Linked DNA regions of Lichenibacterium dinghuense. The main gene of each other region encodes a partner of the protein of the gene in region 2 in a complex. Links are inferred from orthologs where the notes say so. Each region holds a gene or a part of one and is shown on either strand. Other genes may lie near its edges.

What was found. Proteins that work in one complex are often made in the same cells at the same time.
Region 1: the proteins of L7N97_RS06235 (region 2) and ccmB are in contact, whole or in part, in a solved structure (PDB 8CE8), measured with the Escherichia coli proteins. The link is inferred for Lichenibacterium dinghuense from one-to-one orthologs.

The regions. Positions count from the first base shown.
Region 1 is NZ_JAJLMN010000001.1:2,688,709-2,692,794, forward strand. Bases 1-2,783 are described here. They hold ccmB (heme exporter protein CcmB), read right to left. Parts: upstream 1,835-2,783; coding sequence 1,166-1,834; downstream 1-1,165. Other genes in these bases: L7N97_RS12900 (hypothetical protein), read left to right, coding at 1-912; L7N97_RS12905 (hypothetical protein), read left to right, coding at 909-1,148; ccmA (heme ABC exporter ATP-binding protein CcmA), read right to left, coding at 1,863-2,639; acnA (aconitate hydratase AcnA), read left to right, coding at 2,638-2,783. In the rest of the region: more of acnA, read left to right, coding at 2,784-4,086. UniProt on the Escherichia coli protein: Required for the export of heme to the periplasm for the biogenesis of c-type cytochromes.
Region 2 is NZ_JAJLMN010000001.1:1,307,833-1,313,417, reverse strand. What follows is about bases 1,229-4,207. They hold L7N97_RS06235 (heme ABC transporter permease), read left to right. Parts: upstream 1,229-2,322; coding sequence 2,323-3,093; downstream 3,094-4,207. Other genes in these bases: L7N97_RS06220 (DUF427 domain-containing protein), read left to right, coding at 4,099-4,207; L7N97_RS06225 (DsbE family thiol:disulfide interchange protein), read left to right, coding at 3,254-3,871; ccmD (heme exporter protein CcmD), read left to right, coding at 3,090-3,257; L7N97_RS06240 (sensor domain-containing diguanylate cyclase), read left to right, coding at 1,229-2,177. In the rest of the region: L7N97_RS06245 (class I SAM-dependent methyltransferase), read left to right, coding at 1-474; more of L7N97_RS06240, read left to right, coding at 666-1,228; more of L7N97_RS06220, read left to right, coding at 4,208-4,449; L7N97_RS06215 (type 1 glutamine amidotransferase domain-containing protein), read left to right, coding at 4,536-5,096; L7N97_RS06210 (porin), read left to right, coding at 5,505-5,585. UniProt on the Escherichia coli protein: Required for the export of heme to the periplasm for the biogenesis of c-type cytochromes.

The DNA.
Region 1 (4,086 bases), 1.4 Mb from region 2 along the record:
CGCGACGTCGTGTATTTCGACCCCGACATCGCGCTCTACCGCCGGCTCGACGACCTCCTGGCCCTGCTCGACGGCGGCGCCTCGCTCGTGCTGACGCCGCATTTCTGCTCGCCGCCGGGCGAGGGGGCGGCCCGCACGGAGCTGCACATCCTGCAGACGGGCGTGTTTAACCTGGGGTTCATCGCGGCCTCGCAGACGCCCGAAACCGAGCCGCTGCTGCGCTGGTGGGCCGGCCGGCTGCGCCACGACTGCGTCAACGAGCAGGACCGCGGCCTCTTCGTCGATCAGAAGTTCATGGACCTGATCCCCGGCCTCGCGGCCCACGCCGTGGTGGCGCGCGACACCGGCTTCAACGTCGCCTACTGGAACCTCGGCCGCCGCACGGTGGGCTGGGGCGCGGACGGGGGCTGGACCGTCGACGGGCGGCCGCTCGGCTTCTTCCACTTCTCCGGCTTCGCGCCGGAGCGGCCGCTCGAAGTGTCGCGCTACACGCCCGAGCCGCCCGCGACCGGCGCGCTCGCGGCGCTGCTCGCCGACTACGCGGAGCGCCGGCGCGCCGCCTCCGCGCCGGCGGGGGCCGAGGCGCGGCCCTACGCCTACGGGCGCTTCGCGTCGGGAATCCGCATCCCCGACGCGGTCCGCCACATGTTCCGGGACAAGCACCTCACCTGGTCGGGCGACCCCTTCGCCACCTACGACCGCTACTGCCGCCTGCCGCATCCCGGCTGCCGCATCGGCACGGGCGGCGAGATCGTGACGAACCTGATGCACCACCACCACGGCCGCCACGCGGCGTTGCGCCATTCCTACGATCTCCAGCACCCCGCGGGCGTGGCCGCCTACGCGCGGTTCTTCGCCGGGGAAGCGGAGAGCCGGGGCTTCGATCCCAGCCTGTGGCGGGTCGCGGCGTGAGCGCGGGCGACTTCGAGGGGCCGGCGGCGGAGCGCGTCCGCCGCCTGGAGCTCGACCTCGCCGACCTGCGCGCCGAGAACGCGCGGCTGAAGGGGTCGATCGCGCAGCGGCAGGAGGAGATCGTGCGGCTCGGCGAGCGGTTGGCCGTCCTCCAGAAGCGCCTCGCCCCCGTGCATCGCGCGGCGGCCTGGCCGCCGCTCCGGCGCCTGAGGGCCATGCTGCGCCGGCCGGGATGAGGACGGCCTGTCCGCCCCTATTCCGCGGTGAGCCGGAGCGCCGCGGCGGCCGCGAAGGGCGTGCCCGCCAGGGCCGCGGCGCTCAACCCGCAGAGCACGAGGAAGGGCTGCAGGAACGGCACCGTCCCGCCGGCCGCCGCCGCGGCGGCCGACACGCCGAAGATCAGCACCGGGATCGCCAGCGGGATTACCAGCACGGACAGGAGCAGGCCGCCGCGCCGGAGCGACACGGTGAGCGCGGCCCCGACCGCGCCGAGGCAGGTCAGCGCCGGCGTGCCGACCAGCAGCGTCGCGGCGACGCCGCCGAGCGCCGGCCCGTCGAGCGCCAGCATCAGCCCGAACACCGGCGAGGCCAGCACCAGCGGCAGCCCCGTGCCGCACCAGTGGGCCAGGCACTTCACCGCCACCACGGCCTCCAGCGGCGTGCCGGCGGTGCGCAGGAGGTCGAGCGAGCCGTCCTCGTGGTCGGAGCCGAACAGCCGGTCGAGGCCGAGCAGCGTCGACAGCAGCGCCGCGATCCACAGGATCGCCGGCCCGATGCGCGACAGGAGGTTCAGGTCGGGCCCGACCGCGAAGGGCACCACGGTGACGAGGCAGAGGAAGAACACCACCCCGGTCGTGCCGCCGCCGCCGATGCGGCGGGCGAGCCGGAGGTCGCGCCGGAACAGCGCCCACAGCGCGCCCATCAGGCGCGCGCCTTCCGGGATGGCGCCCTCACGCCCGCGGCTCCAGCGACAGCTCGCGCACCCCGTCGAGCCCGAGGGGCCCGTGCGTCGCCGCGACGATGAGGCCGCCGCCGGCGAGGTGGTCGCGCATCATGCCCCGCAGCACCTCCTGCGAGGCGAGGTCGAGGGCGGTCGCGGGCTCGTCGAGCAGCCACAGCGGGCGCGCCGCGACCAGCAGCCGGGCGAGCGCCACGCGCCGCCGCTGCCCGGCCGACAGGTAGCCGCAGGGCAGGTCGGCGGCGTGGCCGAGCGCCACCCGGTCCAGCGCCTCTTCGAGCGTCACGGCGGCTCCCCCGCTCGGAGCGGCGAGGTCGCCGCGACGGCCGAGCAGGGCCGCCGCCGCATCGAGGTGGTCGAGCGGGCTCAGGGCGGGCTTCAGCGCATCGAGGTGCCCGAGATAGTGGGCGCGCTCGCCGGCCGGCGTGTCGGGGTCGTCCGCGTCGGGCGGGTCGAGCCGGACCGTGCCGGCGGCCGGGCGCAGCAGCCCCGCCAGCACGCGCAGCAGCGTCGACTTGCCGGCCCCGTTGCGGCCCACGACGCCGAGCGCTTCCCCGCCCCGCGCCGCGAAGCCGAGGCCGGCGAAGACCGGGCGACCGCCGCGCTCGGCCGCGAGGCCGTCCACCGTCAGGGTCAGCCGCGGAAGTGTGTCGGGCCGCGTCATCGTTCCACCATGCTGCACCGCACTTAGCCTGTAGCCACGGGGCATGGAAATCCTATATTCGAACCGCTCCAGAACGCTCCCGCCGACCCGCGAAGGATGCCCCATGGCCTCGCTCGACAGTTTCAAGTGCCGCCGCACGCTCGAAGCCGGTTCCAAGACGTATCACTACTTCTCGATCCCCGAGGCCGAGAAGAACGGGCTCCCCGGCGTGTCGAAGCTGCCCTACTCGATGAAGGTGCTGCTGGAGAACCTGCTGCGCTTCGAGGACGGCCGCTCCGTCACCAAGGACGACATCCTGGCGGTGGTGAGCTGGCTCACGTCGAAGGGCGCGGACGGGCGCGAGATCGCCTTCCGCCCGGCCCGCGTGCTGATGCAGGACTTCACGGGCGTGCCGGCCGTGGTGGACCTCGCCGCCATGCGCGACGCCATGGGCAAGCTCGGTGGCCCCGTCGAGAAGATCAACCCGCTGGTGCCGGTCGACCTCGTGATCGATCATTCCGTGATCGTGGATGAGTTCGGCACCCCCAAGGCCTTCGGCGACAACGTCGAGCTCGAATACGAGCGCAACGGCGAGCGCTACCGCTTCCTGCGCTGGGGCCAGAACGCCTTCACCAACTTCCGCGTGGTGCCGCCCGGCACCGGCATCTGCCACCAGGTCAACCTGGAATACCTGTCCCAGACCGTGTGGACCCGCACCGAGACGCACGAGGGCCAGGAGGTCGAGGTCGCCTATCCGGACTCGCTGGTCGGCACCGATTCGCACACCACCATGGTCAACGCGCTCGCCGTGCTCGGCTGGGGCGTCGGCGGCATCGAGGCCGAGGCCGTGATGCTGGGCCAGCCGCTGTCCATGCTGCTGCCCCCCGTGGTCGGTTTCAAGCTCACGGGCAAGCTGCGCGAGGGGCGCACCGCCACCGACCTCGTGCTCACCGCCACGCAGATGCTGCGCAAGCTCGGCGTGGTGAACAAGTTCGTGGAGTTCTTCGGCCCCGGCCTCGACTCGCTGTCGCTCGCCGACCGCGCCACCATCGCCAACATGGCCCCCGAATACGGCGCCACCTGCGGCTTCTTCCCCATCGACGGCGAGACGATCAACTACCTCGACGCGTCGAACCGCGGCGACGAGCGCATCGCGCTGGTCAAGGCCTACGCCAACGCGCAGGGCATGTTCCGCTCCTCGACCGACGAGCCGGTCTTCTCCGAGCTGATCGCGCTCGACCTCGCCGACGTCGTGCCGTCCCTCGCCGGCCCGAAGCGCCCGCAGGACCGCGTGACGCTGGAAAGCGCCAAGTCCTCGTTCCTGTCCTCGCTGGTCAAGGAATACAAGGTCGAGAAGCCGGAGGAGCGCTTCGTCGTCGACGACACGAGCTTCGACCTCGGCCACGGCGACGTCGTCATCGCGGCCATCACCTCCTGCACCAACACGTCGAACCCCGCCGTGATGCTGGGCGCTGGCCTGCTGGCCCGCAACGCGGTCGCGAAGGGCCTGAAGTCCAAGCCCTGGGTGAAGACCTCGCTGTCGCCCGGCAGCCAAGTGGTGGGCGAGTACCTC
Region 2 (5,585 bases):
GCGGGCGCCGAAGCGCTGCCCTTCGCGGATGCGGAGTTCGACGCCGTGCTGTGCCGCTTCACCGCGCACCACTGGGCCGACGTCGAGGCGGGCCTGCGAGAGGCGCGCCGCGTCCTGAAGCCGGGCGGGCTCGCGGTGTTCATGGACGCCGTGGCGCCGCCCGACCGCGCCGCCGACACGCACCTCCAGGCCGTGGAACTGCTGCGCGACGCGTCCCACGTGCGCGACTACGCCGTTTCGGAATGGCTCGCCATGCTGGGCCGCGCCGGCTTCGCGGTCGAGCGCGTGACGCGGCGCAAGCTGCGCATGGTGTTCCCGGTCTGGATCGCCCGTACGGCTGTGCCGCCCGCCACCGCGGGCGCGATCCGCGCCCTGCAGGACGGCGCTTCGCCGGCCGTGCGGGCGCATTTCGCGATCTCGGAGGACGGCAGCTTCGACCTCGACACGGCGACGATGGTCGGCCGCGCGGCGTGACGGCGCCGCGAGGCGGTGGAGGCTGCTGAGCGAAAAGGGATCAACGGCCCGAGATGATGGGTCGAAAGCAATGAAACGGTAGCGAGTCCGTGCGAGCCTCCGGGCGAACAACGGGGTCCGATCCGCATGCCGCTCAACGCCACGCCGCATCCCGAGCGCCGGCCCGTCCGCTGCCGCCGGGCCGAAGCGAGATGACGGCCGCGACGCGACGCCGGTCGGACCTCGCGCCCGGCGCCGGCCGCGGCGCCCTGCCGGCCCTCACCGCGCTGGTGCTGCTGGCGATCTGCCTCGTCTTCACCTTCGTGATGGCGGCGTGGCACCGCGACGTCGGGCGCGTGCTGAGCGCTTCGGGCGACAGCATCGCGGCGGCGGTGGCCGGCGAGGTCGACCGCAACATCGAGCTGCTCGACTTCTCGCTGCAGGGCGTGGCCGAACAATGGGACGTGCCCGACGTGCAGGCCCTGCCGCCGCGCCTGCGCGACACGGTGCTGTTCGACGGCGCCATGCGGGCGCCGGGCTTCGGCATGATGATGGTGCTCGACCGCGACGGCCGCCTCGTCGCCCGGTCGGTCGACGTCGGCGAGCTCGGCGCGTCCTTCGCGGACCGCGACTATTTCCGGGTCCACGTCGGCAACGACGACGTGGGCCTGTACGTGTCGAAGCCCTTCCGGTCCCGCGTGAGCGATGCCTGGGTGGTGGCCCTGAGCCGCCGCATCGACGACGACGACGCCTTCGCCGGCGTCGCCGTGGGCACGCTCGACGTCGCCTACCTCACGAAGCTCTACGCCGGCCTCCACGTCGGGGACGGCAGCGCCGTGACGCTGTTCCGCACGGACGGCACGGTGATCACCCGCGCGCCCCTGGACGAGGGGGACGTGGGGATGTTCGCGGGGGGCGGGGACAGCTTCAACCGCATGCGGGCGGCGCGCGACGGCACCTTCGAGGGCGCGTCGCCGGTCGACGGCCTGCCCCGCGTCATCTCCTTCCACCGGGTCGGCGACCTGCCGCTGATCCAGGCCGTCGAGGTCGCCGGGGAGGGGCCCTACAGCGCCTGGTGGCGGCGCGCCGCCGCGATCGCCGGCCTCCTGACGCTGCTGTGCTTCGGCGTCCTCGGCCTGTCGCTGGCGCTCGCGCGCGAGCTCGGCCGCCGCGCCGCCGCCGAGGCGGAGCTCCGGCGCCTCGCCTCGACCGACGCCCTGACCGGCCTCGCCAACCGCCGCCGCTTCGACGCCGCGCTGCCCGAGGAGTGGGCCCGCGCCGCCGCATCGCGGGAGCCCCTCGCCGTGCTGATGGTCGATGCCGACTCGTTCAAGGCCTACAACGACCTGTTCGGCCATCCGGCGGGCGACCTCGTGCTCCAGGCCATAGCGGCGCGCCTCGACGAGGGCGCGCGGCGGCGGGGCGGGCTGGCGGGCCGCTGGGGCGGGGAAGAGTTCGCCGTGACGATCCCCGGCTGCGACGAAGCGCGCGCCCTCCGGGTCGCCGAGGACCTGCGCGCCGCCGTGGAAGGCCTGGCGCTGCCGCACCCGTCGGGCGTCGGCGGGGTGGTGACGATCAGCGTCGGCGTGGCGGCGGCCCGGCCCGCCGCGGGCGGGGCGGCGCGCGACGTGCTGGCCGACGCCGATGTCGCGCTCTATCGGGCCAAGGCGGAGGGGCGCAACCGCTGCCGGGCCCGCGCCTCGGCCGAGGTGCGGGCGGCTTGAGAGCCCGGCCGGGCCGATGAGCCGCCGGCCCCGCGAAACGTCGCGGCCGCTCTGCCCCGTCGCCTTGGGAATGTCGCCGCATTTGCGCTAGAACACGTGCCGGGCTGGCGCGACGTCCGGCGCCGCGATGCCAAGGGACGGATCCATGTACGCCCTCGCCAATCCAGCGACCTTCATGCGGCTGTCGGGCCGCGCGCTGCCCTGGCTGGCGGGCCTGTCCGCGCTCACGCTGGCGGTCGGGCTGGTCCTCGCCTTCGCGTCGCCCGCCGACTACCAGCAGGGCGAGACGGTGAAGATCATGTTCGTGCACGTGCCGGCGGCCTGGATCGCCAGCATGGCCTACGTCCTGATGACCGCTTCCGCGCTCGGCACGCTGGTCTGGCGCCACCCGCTCGCCGAGGCGGCGCAGAAGGCGGCCGTGCCGCTCGGCGCGGCCTTCACCTTCGTGTGCCTCGTCACCGGCTCGCTGTGGGGCAAGCCCATGTGGGGCACGTACTGGGTGTGGGACGCGCGGCTCACCTCCATGCTGGTGCTGTTCATCACCTACCTCGGCCTGCTCGCGCTGTGGCACACGATCGAGGAGCCGGGCCGCGCCGCCCGCGCCGCGTCGGTGCTGACGCTGGTCGGCGCGGTCAACCTGCCCATCGTGAAGTTCTCCGTGGACTGGTGGAACACGCTGCACCAGGGCTCGATCTTCCGCATGACGGGCTCCACCGTCGACCGGTCGATCCTGGTGCCGCTGCTCGTGATGGCGCTCGGCTTCACGCTGCTCTTCGCGACGCTGCACGTGGCGGCGATCCGCAACGAGGTCCTGCGCCGCCGCCTCCGCCGCATGATGCTGCTCGCCGCAGCCGATCGCGATCCGGCGTCCCGCCACGCCGTCGCCGTCGCCGCGGCCGAGGCGGTGCCGTCGTGACCGCGGTGCCGCATCTCGGCTTCATCGTGGCGGCCTATGCCGTGACGGTTCTGGTCGTCGGGGGCGCGGTCGCGGCCGTGCTGCTCGACGGGCGGGCGCTCCGTCGCGCGCTGGAGCGGCTCGAAGCCCGCGCCGGCCGCGCGCGGGCGGGGGGTGGGCGGTGAGCGCCGGAGCGGCGCCCGAAGCCGCGCCGGGCGGGGCGCCGAGGGCCCGCCGCGCCCTCGTGGCGCTGCCGCTCGTGGTCTTCCTCGGGCTGGCCCTGCTGTTCTTCCTGCGCCTCGGGGCCGGCGACCCGTCCCGCATCCCGTCGCCGCTGATCGGCCGCCCGGTGCCGAACTTCGCGCTCCCGCCGCTCGCCGGGCGCCCAATCCCGGCCGGCGCTCCCGTCGGGCTCGACGCGGCGGCCCTGAAGGCCGGCCACGTCACGCTGGTCAACGTCTTCGCGTCCTGGTGCGCCGAATGCCACGACGAGCACGGCGTGCTGATGGCGCTGGCGCAGAGTCCGCGCATGAAGGAGCTCGGCATCCCCATCGACGGCATCGCCTACAAGGACAAGGCCGAGGACGCCCGCCGCTACCTCGGGCAGAAGGGCGACCCCTACGCGGCGGTGGGCGACGACCGCACGGGCCGTACCGCCATCGACTTCGGCGTCTATGGCGTGCCCGAAACCTTCGTGGTGAGGGGCGATGGCACCCTGGCCTACAAGCTCATCGGCCCCGTGACCCCCGACAACATCGGCGCGCTGGAGGCCGAGATCGACAAGGCCGCGGCGCCGTGAGCCAGGGCGCCGGGGTCGGCCAGAAGTCCTCGTCCTCCGCCCGACCGACCGTGAACGGCGGGTCGGCCGGGAAGAGGGAGAGCGGCAGCCCGGTCTCGGCCGCCGCCCCGCGCCGCGCTCCGGCATGGGCCCGCGGCCCGCGCGAGCCTGCCTCCCCGCCGCGGTCCGCCGCGCTATCTCGTCCGGCAGCGCCGGGCCAGAGCCGCGGCGCCGAGGAGCCAGCCCCCATGCCCGACAGCCCCCACCACATCGCCGTCACGCCGCACCCCGGCCGGGTCAGGATCGTCTTCGCCGGGCGCACCGTGGTGGACACCGCCCGCGCGCTCGACCTCGCCGAGGGCGCGCTGCGCCCCGTGATCTACGTGCCCCGCGAGGACGCCGACATGTCGGCCTTCGAGCCCACGCCCCGCCACACCCACTGCCCGTTCAAGGGCGAGGCGAGCTACTTCACCCTGAAGGCCGACGGGCGCGAGGCCCAGAACGCCGTGTGGAGCTACGAGGCGCCGATCCCGGCCGCCGCCGCCATCGCGGGCCACCTCGCCTTCTACCCCGACCAGGTCGAGATCCGGCAGGACTGACGCCTTTCGCCGGATCGCCGGCCGCGTCTCGCGCGTTGGCGCTCGCCGCGCGGGGAGGCCCCGCGCCCAACAGCGAGGATCCCACCATGTCCACCGATCTCGAAGGTCTGCAGGTCGCGATCCTGGCGACGGACGGCGTCGAGCAGGTCGAGATCCTCGAGCCCATGAAGGCCCTCAGGGCCGCGGGCGCCGACGTGAAGGTCGTGTCGCTCAAGACCGGCACCATCCAGTCCATGACCGAGGACGTGAACCCCGGCGAGAAGGTCCCGGTCGACTGCGACCTGTCGGTCGACTTCGACCTGTTCGACGCCCTCGTGCTGCCGGGCGGCACCACCAACCCCGACAAGCTGCGCGTGAGCGACGACGCGGTGGAGTTCGTCCAGCACTTCGTCGACAACGACAAGCCGATCGCCGCCATCTGCCACGGCCCCTGGATGCTGATCGAGGCCGACGCCGTCGAGGGCGTGCAGCTCACATCCTGGCCGTCCCTGCGCACCGACATCGAGAACGCCGGCGGCGAGTGGGTCGACGAGGCCTGCGTTCGCGACGGCCTGCTGGTCACCTCGCGCAAGCCCGACGACCTCCCCGAGTTCTGCCGGCAGATGATCGCCATGTTCGGTGAGGATGCCGACGAGGAGGAAGGCTGAGCCGCCCACGCGGGAACGCGCACCGATGCTCCGGCCGGAGAACACTCCCGGCCGGACGCCGTGCTGTGCCCGAAGGTAGAATATTCCGACCCCATTCGGCGATGAATGATTGAAGTCGTCCGACTCTGAGCTGACCCGGCTTTGCAGTCGAGGAGCTGAGTTGGTGCTGTGTCACAAAGTGGTCATGGAGGCAGAACCATGTCTGAAGTGTTTCCGTTCGGAACTTTCTGTTGCCCCTGAGCAACATAGGCTGCCGTAGTCGAGGGTGGGACCGCTCCGGACGGGATCGCATACATAAAACTCATTTTCAGCTAAGTGACGCTGACTAGGTCTCGATCCAAGGCAGTTTTGCGGCGCTTCCCTGGCGCGCCGCGGCCGACCAGAGTTCAGACTGACGGATCTCGACCCATGATGTTCGCCAAGAGCCTGTTGCTGGGGGGCGCCACCCTCGTCGGTGCCGCCAGCCTCGCCCAAGCCGCCGACCTCCCC